4 regions of the Paraburkholderia acidisoli genome follow, and region 1 is predicted to be linked to each of the others. Evidence: predicted binding sites of a transcription regulator. Region 1 holds the regulator's gene; each other region holds the start of a gene.
What was found. Region 1 encodes LexA, which represses DNA repair genes until DNA is damaged. Its sites were predicted from a motif close to ACTGTATNNNNATACAGT; they were not measured.

Region 2: a site for LexA is predicted at 1,086-1,103, ahead of FAZ98_RS35325 (VRR-NUC domain-containing protein). Genes of this name have one in related genera too.
Region 3: a site for LexA is predicted at 951-968, ahead of dinB (DNA polymerase IV). Genes of this name have one in related genera too.
Region 4: a site for LexA is predicted at 782-799, ahead of recA (recombinase RecA). Genes of this name have one in related genera too.

Annotation. Positions count from the first base shown of each region.
Region 1 is NZ_CP046913.1:1,778,181-1,780,380, reverse strand. Features, by position in the region: gene FAZ98_RS07715 (DUF2939 domain-containing protein) at 1-163, opposite strand, end outside; gene FAZ98_RS07710 (hypothetical protein) at 363-749, opposite strand; gene lexA (transcriptional repressor LexA) at 805-1,455, opposite strand; gene FAZ98_RS07700 (sulfate ABC transporter substrate-binding protein) at 1,728-2,200, shown strand, end outside.
Region 2 is NZ_CP046913.1:1,204,678-1,206,877, forward strand. Features, by position in the region: gene FAZ98_RS35325 (VRR-NUC domain-containing protein) at 1-1,078, opposite strand, end outside; gene FAZ98_RS05210 (hypothetical protein) at 1,222-1,833, shown strand; gene FAZ98_RS05215 (DUF3443 domain-containing protein) at 1,959-2,200, opposite strand, start outside.
Region 3 is NZ_CP046915.1:765,795-767,994, reverse strand. Features, by position in the region: gene FAZ98_RS25610 (LysR family transcriptional regulator) at 1-859, shown strand, start outside; gene dinB (DNA polymerase IV) at 1,056-2,200, shown strand, end outside.
Region 4 is NZ_CP046913.1:2,572,611-2,574,810, reverse strand. Features, by position in the region: gene FAZ98_RS11335 (response regulator transcription factor) at 1-614, opposite strand, end outside; gene recA (recombinase RecA) at 889-1,968, shown strand.

The sequences.
Region 1 (2,200 bases):
TGAGCGTGGCGGCGTCGCGTGCGTCGGCAGCCGCTTTCATGCGATTCGCGGCGATATACGGCGAAGCATAGCCATAGCCGATTACCGCGACCACGGCGATCACGGCAACGGTGATCGCAACGGGCTTCTTCCAGTTGGGCGGGTTCGTGCGGGATTCCGTCATAAGGTCAGCGTGAGGTTGCAATCACGGGTTGACCGCCGGAACGCGAAAACGATCCCGAAACCTGATTGAAGCCGCGCGAAAGCGCGAGAAACCGCCAGAACCTCCGCCAGAACCTGCGCCGGAATCCCGACGAAGCCGGACTGCACGGAATGCACACGAGGCACAGGCCGCAAACCGCGCGCCGACATCACGGCCAACCTTACTTTGCCAGCGCGGCCGGCAGATCGCTCGGCTGTTCGGCGATGCAACGGTCGATGGCGCGGCACACCGCGTCCACCGTGCCCACGAGAATCAGGCGCGAAGGGCCGTGATACACGCGTACCGGCGCGCGACGCGTGGGTTGTTCGACGTTGAGCGCGCTATTGAGCGAGACGCGCGCAAAAGCCGGTTGCGCCGAGGGCAGCGGCGGCAGGTCGGCGGCGCTGGTCGCCACGAGATCGGGCGTTTCGTCGATCTGGTCGAAGAGCGAGCCGTTGAGCGCGGCGGCCGTCGCGCGTACCTCGCGCGCCGCGCAAGATGCGATTCCGCGCAGGTGACGCAGGCGGCCGAATTGACGGAAGGGCAGCAGACGGGCAAGGCGTTCCATGACTCTCTCTCCAGACAGATTCCAGCGGATCGTTATCGAATCCCGCGGGCGATTTTCAGAATTCGGTAGGGCGAATCAGACCGACTGCGATGCCTTCGAGCGCGAATTCCGCGCTGCCGGCCTGGACAAAAATATTGTCGTAGTCGGGGTTTTCGGCGATCAGCTCGAGGCCGTTCGGACGGCGCTTGAGGCGCTTCACCGTGACGTCGTCGCCCAGACGGGCCACGATGATCTGGCCGTCTTTGGCTTCGGCCTTCTTCTGCACGGCCAGCAGGTCGCCGTCGAGAATGCCGGCGTCGCGCATGGACAGGCCGCGCACCTTCAGCAGGTAGTCGGGGCGGCTCGAAAAGAGCGCCGGGTCGCACATGTAGTTCTGCGAGATGTGCTCCTGCGCGAGGATCGGGCTACCCGCCGCCACGCGCCCGACCAGCGGCAGCGCCAGTTGCATGATGCTCGGGTGCGGCAGCGTGAATTGATGCGGCAGGTCGTCGGCCTGGGGCACGAGGCGGATGCCGCGCGAAGCGCCTGCCGCCAGTTCGATCACGCCTTTGCGCGCGAGGGCGCGCAGATGTTCCTCGGCCGAATTGGCCGAGCTGAAGCCCAGTTCCGCGGCGATCTCGGCGCGCGTGGGCGGGAAGCCCGTGCGCTCGATCGCCCGGCGGATCAGATCGAAAACCTGCTGTTGTCGTGCGGTGAGTTTGGTCATGGCGCCACTGTATGTTTAAACAGGTGACTGTATTTTTATACAGTACTCGCCGCTTTTCAAGTGTTACTTGAAGTTCTTCGTTTCGCCGCCGCTACAACAGCGCCGGAGGCGGTCCTGACAGACGAAATCGCGCTCTTGCAGCCAGATCGTCCGTCGCTTACCACTTTTGCGTATTAAAAAATGAATAAACATTATTTTTAATGATGTAAGCCTCTCGATAGACTGGCCTCCATCGTTAGCAGCAACCACACACGAGAACGGAGAACAGATAAATGGGCACCAATTCGGGGAAAGCGGGGCGCGCGAGCTGGCTGAAGTCGCTGGCGGCGAAACTGGTCATCGGCGTGGCGCCGCTGGTGGGCGTGGCGGCGATGGCGCCGGTGGCGGCGCACGCCGACACCGCGCTGCTCAACGTGTCGTACGACCCGACGCGCGAGTTCTATCAGGACATCAACGAGGCCTTTATCAAGCAGTGGAAGGCGAAGACCGGCGAAACGCTCACCATCAAGCAGTCGCACGGCGGTTCGGGCGCCCAGGCGCGCTCGGTGCTCGACGGCCTGCAGGCCGACGTCGTGACGCTCGCGCTGGCATGGGACATCGACGCGCTCGCCAACAAGGGTCTCGTCGCGAAGGACTGGCAAAAGCGCCTGCCCGACAACGCCTCGCCGTACACCTCGACCATCGTGTTTCTCGTGCGCAAGGGCAATCCGAAGCACATCAAGGACTGGGACGATCTGACAAAGCC
Region 2 (2,200 bases), 570 kb from region 1:
CGAGCGCCAGCGCGTCGTCGCGGCGATCGAGCTGTTCGAGCACGCGCACGCGCCGGTAACGCGATTCGGGATGACTGCTGTCGAGATAGGCGCGCCACGCGAGTGCCGGTTCGCGCACGCGCTCGGCGGCGAGACCCGCGGCGTGGCGCAGCTTGTCGTGGCGCTGGCGCAGCCACGGGTTCGCGTGCGTGCGCGGCGCGAGCGCATCGAGCGTGGCGAGCGCGGTTTCGATCGGCGTGACGAAATCGGGGCGTGGGCTTGGGTTTGCGCTCGTTCCCGCGCTCAGGTCCGCGCTCTGGTTGGTGCTCAGGTTGGTGCTCAGGTTGGTGCTCAGGTTGGCGCCTGGATCGGCGCTGCTTGCCGCGTTCGCGCTCGCGCTTTGCAGCGCCGCGTCGAGCGCTTCGCGGCAATCGCGCAGCGCGAGCCAGGCGTCCACGTCGTCGCGACGCTGAAACGCGCGCGAGGCGGCGTCGAACGCGACCGTCTCGTAGCGGAAGACGCCGAGATCGGCGAGCACGAACTCGCTCCAGTCCTGATGCAGATTGCCGAAGAACATGAGGCGCAAGCGCTCGCAGAGCGGCGCGGCCGCGAACCGCAGCACGGTGTCGGGCGAAGCGGGAAACCACGTGTGCCAGCCGCGCGCCACGGGCGCATTCTCTCCGTCGACGAAATGCGCGCGCAGTGCCTCGAGCGTGGCCGCCCGCGTGGCGCGCGCTTCGCAGGCCACGCCCGCGTGCGCCGCGAGCGCCTGCAATTCGGCCTTCGTGACGAGCGCGGCGAGGGCGGCGAAGTCGAGCGCCGGCGCGCCCTCGAGCCATCCAGCGGCGACGAGCGGCGCCGCCGCCGCGCGCGGGCAGCCGATCTCCGCGTAATCGAGCCGGCTCGCGCGAAACTGCGGGCCCTTGCGCATCAGCATGCGTACGAACAGCGCGCGGGCGGGGCGCGGCAGGCGCGGGAACGCGGCGGCGAAACGGCGTTCCTCGGCGTCGAACAGGTCGGCGCAGCGCGCGTCGAGCCACGCGAGCGCGCGCTCGAAGTTCGCGAGGTAATAGAACGGATCGGGAGAATCGGGAAGCACGCGCGGCACTGTATGGATATACAGCCGCGATGATAGCAGGCCTGCGCTGTCACCAACGCGCGCGCTCGTGGGTGACGAAGCCCGGCTCAGGGATTGCCCGGCCCTTACGCTACAATTGCCGCAGCCTGAAAACCGGAAGAGCGATGAACAAACGCAATGCCTGCCTCGCCGCGCTCGCGGCCGCCACGACCCTGCTCGCGGGATGCGCGGCGCAATATCGCAACATGAATGCGTGCGAAGAGGAAATGCGCAACCGGCTCGCCGCGATGCCGGTGAACGACTTCGCGGTCTCGCATCGCGCCACCACGTATCGCGGCGCGCGCGTCGTGGTCGAAGGCAGCCTCGAAGGCACGCCGTTCGCCGACGCCGCATCTGGCGCTTCGGGCGCTTCGGGCGCGGAAGCGGCCTCGGCCGCATCGGGGGCGTCGAGCGTGTCGGCCCACAGCGGCGCGCGCCGCGCGGCGGAGGACTCGACCCTCTCGCAGCCCGCAACGGGACTGCCGGGCTTCACGGGCGTGCCCACGACCCATTCGGCGAATTCGACCGATGGCGCCGATTCGGCCTCGGATGCGAAACCGACGACACCGGTCGGCGTGATCGCGCAAAAGCTCGGTATCGGCAAGGCGAAGCGCACGCCAACGGCCGCGGAATGCACGTTCGGCGACGCGGGGAACATCGTGTCGTTCCGCTGGCTCGCGCCGGACAAGCTCGCGAAGACCACGCCCGACCCCAACGCCGATAGCGACGACGAATGACGCGTTCGCGCGTGGCAGCACGCTAACGCCGCCGTATCGACATTGCCCTGGCGTGAGCCAGAAAAGAAGGCCTCGCGAGAGGCCTTCGGTGTTTCTGCGCGGCACGGTGCGGCCGCGCGCGCCGGTCAGAACGCGAAATACGGGCCGTTGCCGGCGGGCGTGGCCTGCGCCTCGATCGCCGTGAAGACGCGTCTGCCGAAGAAGAACGGCAAGCCCCAGCCGAACGCGCTCGCGTTGTAGCCCGCGAGATTGTCGAAGGCCCAGTTGCCGCTGCCGAACAGCGTTTGCGAACTGGTCACGGCGACATTGATGGTGGCGCTCGCGTCGTCGATACCGAGGATCGTGGCGGCGAGGCTCGTGGGCGTGG
Region 3 (2,200 bases), on a different replicon from region 1:
TGCCGTCGCCGATTGCGGCAGCGTGGCGGAAGCCGCGCGACGACTTCATATCGTCCAGCCCGCATTGAGCAGACAGATCCGCGATCTCGAAGAAGAACTGGGCAGCGACCTGTTTCATCGCAATGCAAAGGGCGTGCAACTGACCGTGCCGGGCGAGCGCTTCGCCATCGACGCGCGGCGGTTACTGGGCGATCTGGAAACCGCGCGCGAGTTGTTCGTGCGGCTCGCGCGAGGCCAGGCGGGCGCGTTGAAGATCGGGCTGGCGCCCAATTACAGCTGGCATCCGGCAACGCTGAAACCCGTGCGTAACTTCAAGGCCACGCATCCCGACGTCACCGTCATGCTCGAGCCCGCGCTGGCGGCGAAGCAACTGGCGCGCATTGCGAGCGGCAGTCTCGACGGCGGGTTCCTCGCGTGGCGCGATCCGCGCGACCCGGCGTTCAACGCGTGTCATCTGTTCGACTGCCATTTGCGGCTCGCGGTCCCGCGCCCCGCCGACGGTTCCGCGCCCGTGGTGCCCACGCGTCTCGCCGAGCTGAAAGACGAACCGTTCATGTGGTTCGCGAGAGAAGTGGCGCCGGCCTATAACGACTTTCTGATCCATCAATGCCAGCTTGCCGGTTTCTCGCCGCGCATCGTGCCGATCGGCGGCGACGTCTCGACGATACTCGGCCTCGTGGCCGCCGGCATGGGCTACGCGATCGTGCCGGAGGCCTGCATCTATAGTTGTCCGAACCAGGTGATGCTGATCGAGCACGCGGACCTGACCTTGTCGTATCCCGTCGAATTCGTCTGGCGCGCCGACGCGGTCAATCCGGCGCTCGACGCCTTCATCGCAGCGGTCGCCGAGGCGGGTTGACGCGCTGGCGTTTTGCCGGTCGCGGCACGGCTCTCGCCTTTCGCGCAGTCTCACGCCCCGTCTTGCGCGAACTCCCGCCCGTGAGTAAACTACTGTATGCATATACAGGCCGCCGGGCTGTCATGACCCTTTTCTGCGTGCCGGCGCGCGCGAGAACACGAGTGGATCCGTTGAGCAATTTCGCAGAGTCGCCGAAGTGAGCCACGCGCCGCCCCGCCGCATCGCTCATCTCGACATGGACGCGTTCTACGCATCCGTGGAGCTGCTCCGCTATCCCGAGTTGCGTGGCCAGGCGGTCGTGATCGGCGGGGGCCGCAATGCCGCGCCGGAACTGCTCGCCAACGGCACACGGCGCTTCGCGCGGCTGCGCGATTACGTCGGGCGCGGCGTGGTCACCACGTCCACTTACGAAGCGCGCGCGTTCGGCGTGTTCTCGGCCATGGGCATGATGAAGGCCGCGCAACTCGCGCCCGAGGCCATCCTGCTGCCCACCGACTTCGACTCGTACCGCCGTTACTCGCGGCTGTTCAAAGACGCGGTGCATACCTTCACGGACCAGATCGAAGACCGCGGCATCGACGAAATCTATATCGATCTCACCGAAGTCGAAGGCGAGTCGCGCGAACTGGGCGAACGCATCAAGCGCGCGGTCAATCAGGCCACCGGCCTCACCTGCTCGATCGCCATCGCGCCCAACAAGCTGCTCGCGAAGATCGGCTCCGAACTCGACAAGCCGGACGGCCTCACCATCCTCACGAGCGCCGACCTCGAAACGCGCATCTGGCCGCTGGCCGCGAAGAAGGTGAACGGCATCGGGCCGCGCGCGAGCGAGCGCCTCGCGAGTCTCGGCATGAACACGATCGGCGACGTCGCGGCGGCCGACCTCGGCGTGCTGCAGGAGAATTTCGGCCAGAAGTACGCGGCGTGGCTCGCGCGTATCGCGCAGGGCCACGACGAGCGCGCCGTGGTGGTCTCGTCGGAACCGAAGTCGATGAGCCGCGAAACCACCTTCGAGCGCGACATGCACGTGCGGCGCGACCGCGAGACGCTCACGCCCGCGCTTTCGCAGCTGTGCGAACGCGTCGCGCAAGACCTGGAGCGCAAGGGTTACAGCGCGCGCACGGTGGGCATCAAAATCAAGTTCGCCGACTTCAAGATCGTCACGCGCGATCTGTCGCTGCCGCACGCCGTGTCCACCGCGCAGGAGATTCGCCGCGCGGCGGGCGAGTGTCTCAAGCGTGTCGATCTCGACCGGCGCATACGGCTGATCGGCGTGCGCGCGAGTGCGCTGGAGCGTTTTTCGGCGGACAATCCGGCACCGCGCCAGGTGCAAGGCGAACT
Region 4 (2,200 bases), 790 kb from region 1:
CCGCCCGTTTCCAGCTTCTTGCGCAGCCGGTGCACATAGACTTCGATCGCGTTGTTGCTGACTTCCTCGCCCCACTCGCAGAGATGATCGACGAGCTGCTCCTTCGAGACGAGCCGGCCGAGCCGCTGCAGCAGCACTTCGAGCACGCCCAGTTCGCGCGCGGAAAGATCGAGCACCTGATCGTTGATGCGCGCGACGCGCCCCACCTGATCGAACGCGAGCGCGCCGTGGCGCACGACCGTCGGGCCGCCGCCCGCGCCGCGCCGCGTGAGCGCGCGCACGCGCGCCTCCAGCTCGTTGAGCGCGAACGGCTTGGCCATGTAGTCGTCGGCGCCGAGGTCGAGGCCCTTCACGCGTTCGTCGACGCTGTCGGCGGCCGTGAGGATCAGTACGGGCAGGTTGGAATTGCGCGCGCGCAAGCGGCGCAGCACCTCGAGGCCCGGCATTTTGGGCAGCCCGAGATCGAGGATCAGCAGGTCGAAAGACTGCATGGACACGGCCGTATCGGCGTCCACGCCGTTACGCACGTGATCAACGGCATAGCCCGATTGGCGGAGTGATCGGACGAGACCGTCCGCGAGTATGCTGTCGTCTTCGGCAATGAGGATTCGCATGGTGCGCCAGCGTCGCCTTCGAGGTCTGGCATGACCTCGTAGCACCGGCGCCGTGATGCTCATGGCCGGCGCGCGGCGGTCTCCCGAAATTCGAGGTTGCGGCATGCGCCCAATTGCGGCGTGCGGATATTTATGTGTCTCCGCGTGCTTTAGCGCTTGCCAAAACCACTGTTTTTTTATACAGTGTCTGCGTTCGTGTGCATGAACCCTGCATCAACCAAACAGGGCGTGCGCATCGGTACGAGACGCCGTTCATCATAGCAAAGGACGATTCATGGAAGATAGCAAGAAAGGCTCGGCTGGGCTGACTGCTGAGAAGAGCAAGGCGCTGGCCGCCGCGCTCGCGCAGATCGAAAAGCAGTTCGGCAAAGGGTCGATCATGCGACTCGGCGACGGCGATGCAGTCGAGAACATCCAGGTGGTCTCCACCGGTTCGCTCGGTCTGGACATCGCGCTCGGCGTGGGCGGTCTGCCGCGCGGCCGCGTGGTCGAGATCTACGGTCCGGAATCGTCGGGCAAGACCACGCTCACGCTCCAGGTGATCGCCGAACTGCAAAAGATCGGCGGCACGGCGGCGTTCATCGACGCGGAACACGCGCTCGACGTGCAATACGCCTCCAAGCTCGGCGTGAACGTGCCCGAACTGCTCATCTCGCAGCCGGACACGGGCGAGCAGGCGCTCGAAATCGCCGACGCACTGGTGCGCTCGGGCTCGATCGACATGATCGTGATCGACTCGGTCGCGGCACTCGTGCCGAAGGCCGAAATCGAAGGCGAAATGGGCGACTCGCTGCCGGGTCTGCAGGCGCGTCTGATGTCGCAGGCGCTGCGCAAGCTCACCGGCACGATCAAGAAGACGAACTGCATGGTGATCTTCATCAACCAGATTCGCATGAAGATCGGCGTGATGTTCGGCAACCCGGAAACCACCACGGGCGGCAACGCGCTCAAGTTCTACGCCTCGGTGCGCCTGGACATTCGCCGTATCGGTTCGATCAAGAAGAACGACGAAGTCATCGGCAGCGAAACGCGCGTGAAGGTCGTGAAGAACAAGGTCTCGCCGCCGTTCCGCGAAGCCGTGTTCGACATTCTGTACGGCGAAGGCATTTCGCGTCAGGGCGAAATCATCGACCTCGGCGTGCAGGCCAAGATCGTCGACAAGGCCGGTGCGTGGTACAGCTATAACGGCGAGCGCATTGGTCAAGGCAAGGACAACGCGCGCGAATTCCTGCGTGAAAACGCCGACATCGCCCGTGAAATCGAAAACCGCATCCGCGAGTCGCTGGGCGTGAACGCCATGCCCGAGGGCGCCAAGGACACCGGCGAAGTCGAAATCGCGGACGAAGAAGAATAAGCCAGGGCGTAACGAGGCAAGCCGATGCGCAAGGACGGATCTGCTTCGGTGCCGCCGGTGTCGGCGGCATCCCATGCGTCCTTGCCGTCGGGCAAGCGGGGTGAGGCACGCGCGTCGGAAGATTTCGGTGTGGAGGGCGCTGCTTCATCTCGCGTTTCGCCTTCCGTTTCACCCGCCGCTTCACCTTCGGCTTTACGTCCCGCTTCACATTCAGCTTCACATCCCGCTTCAC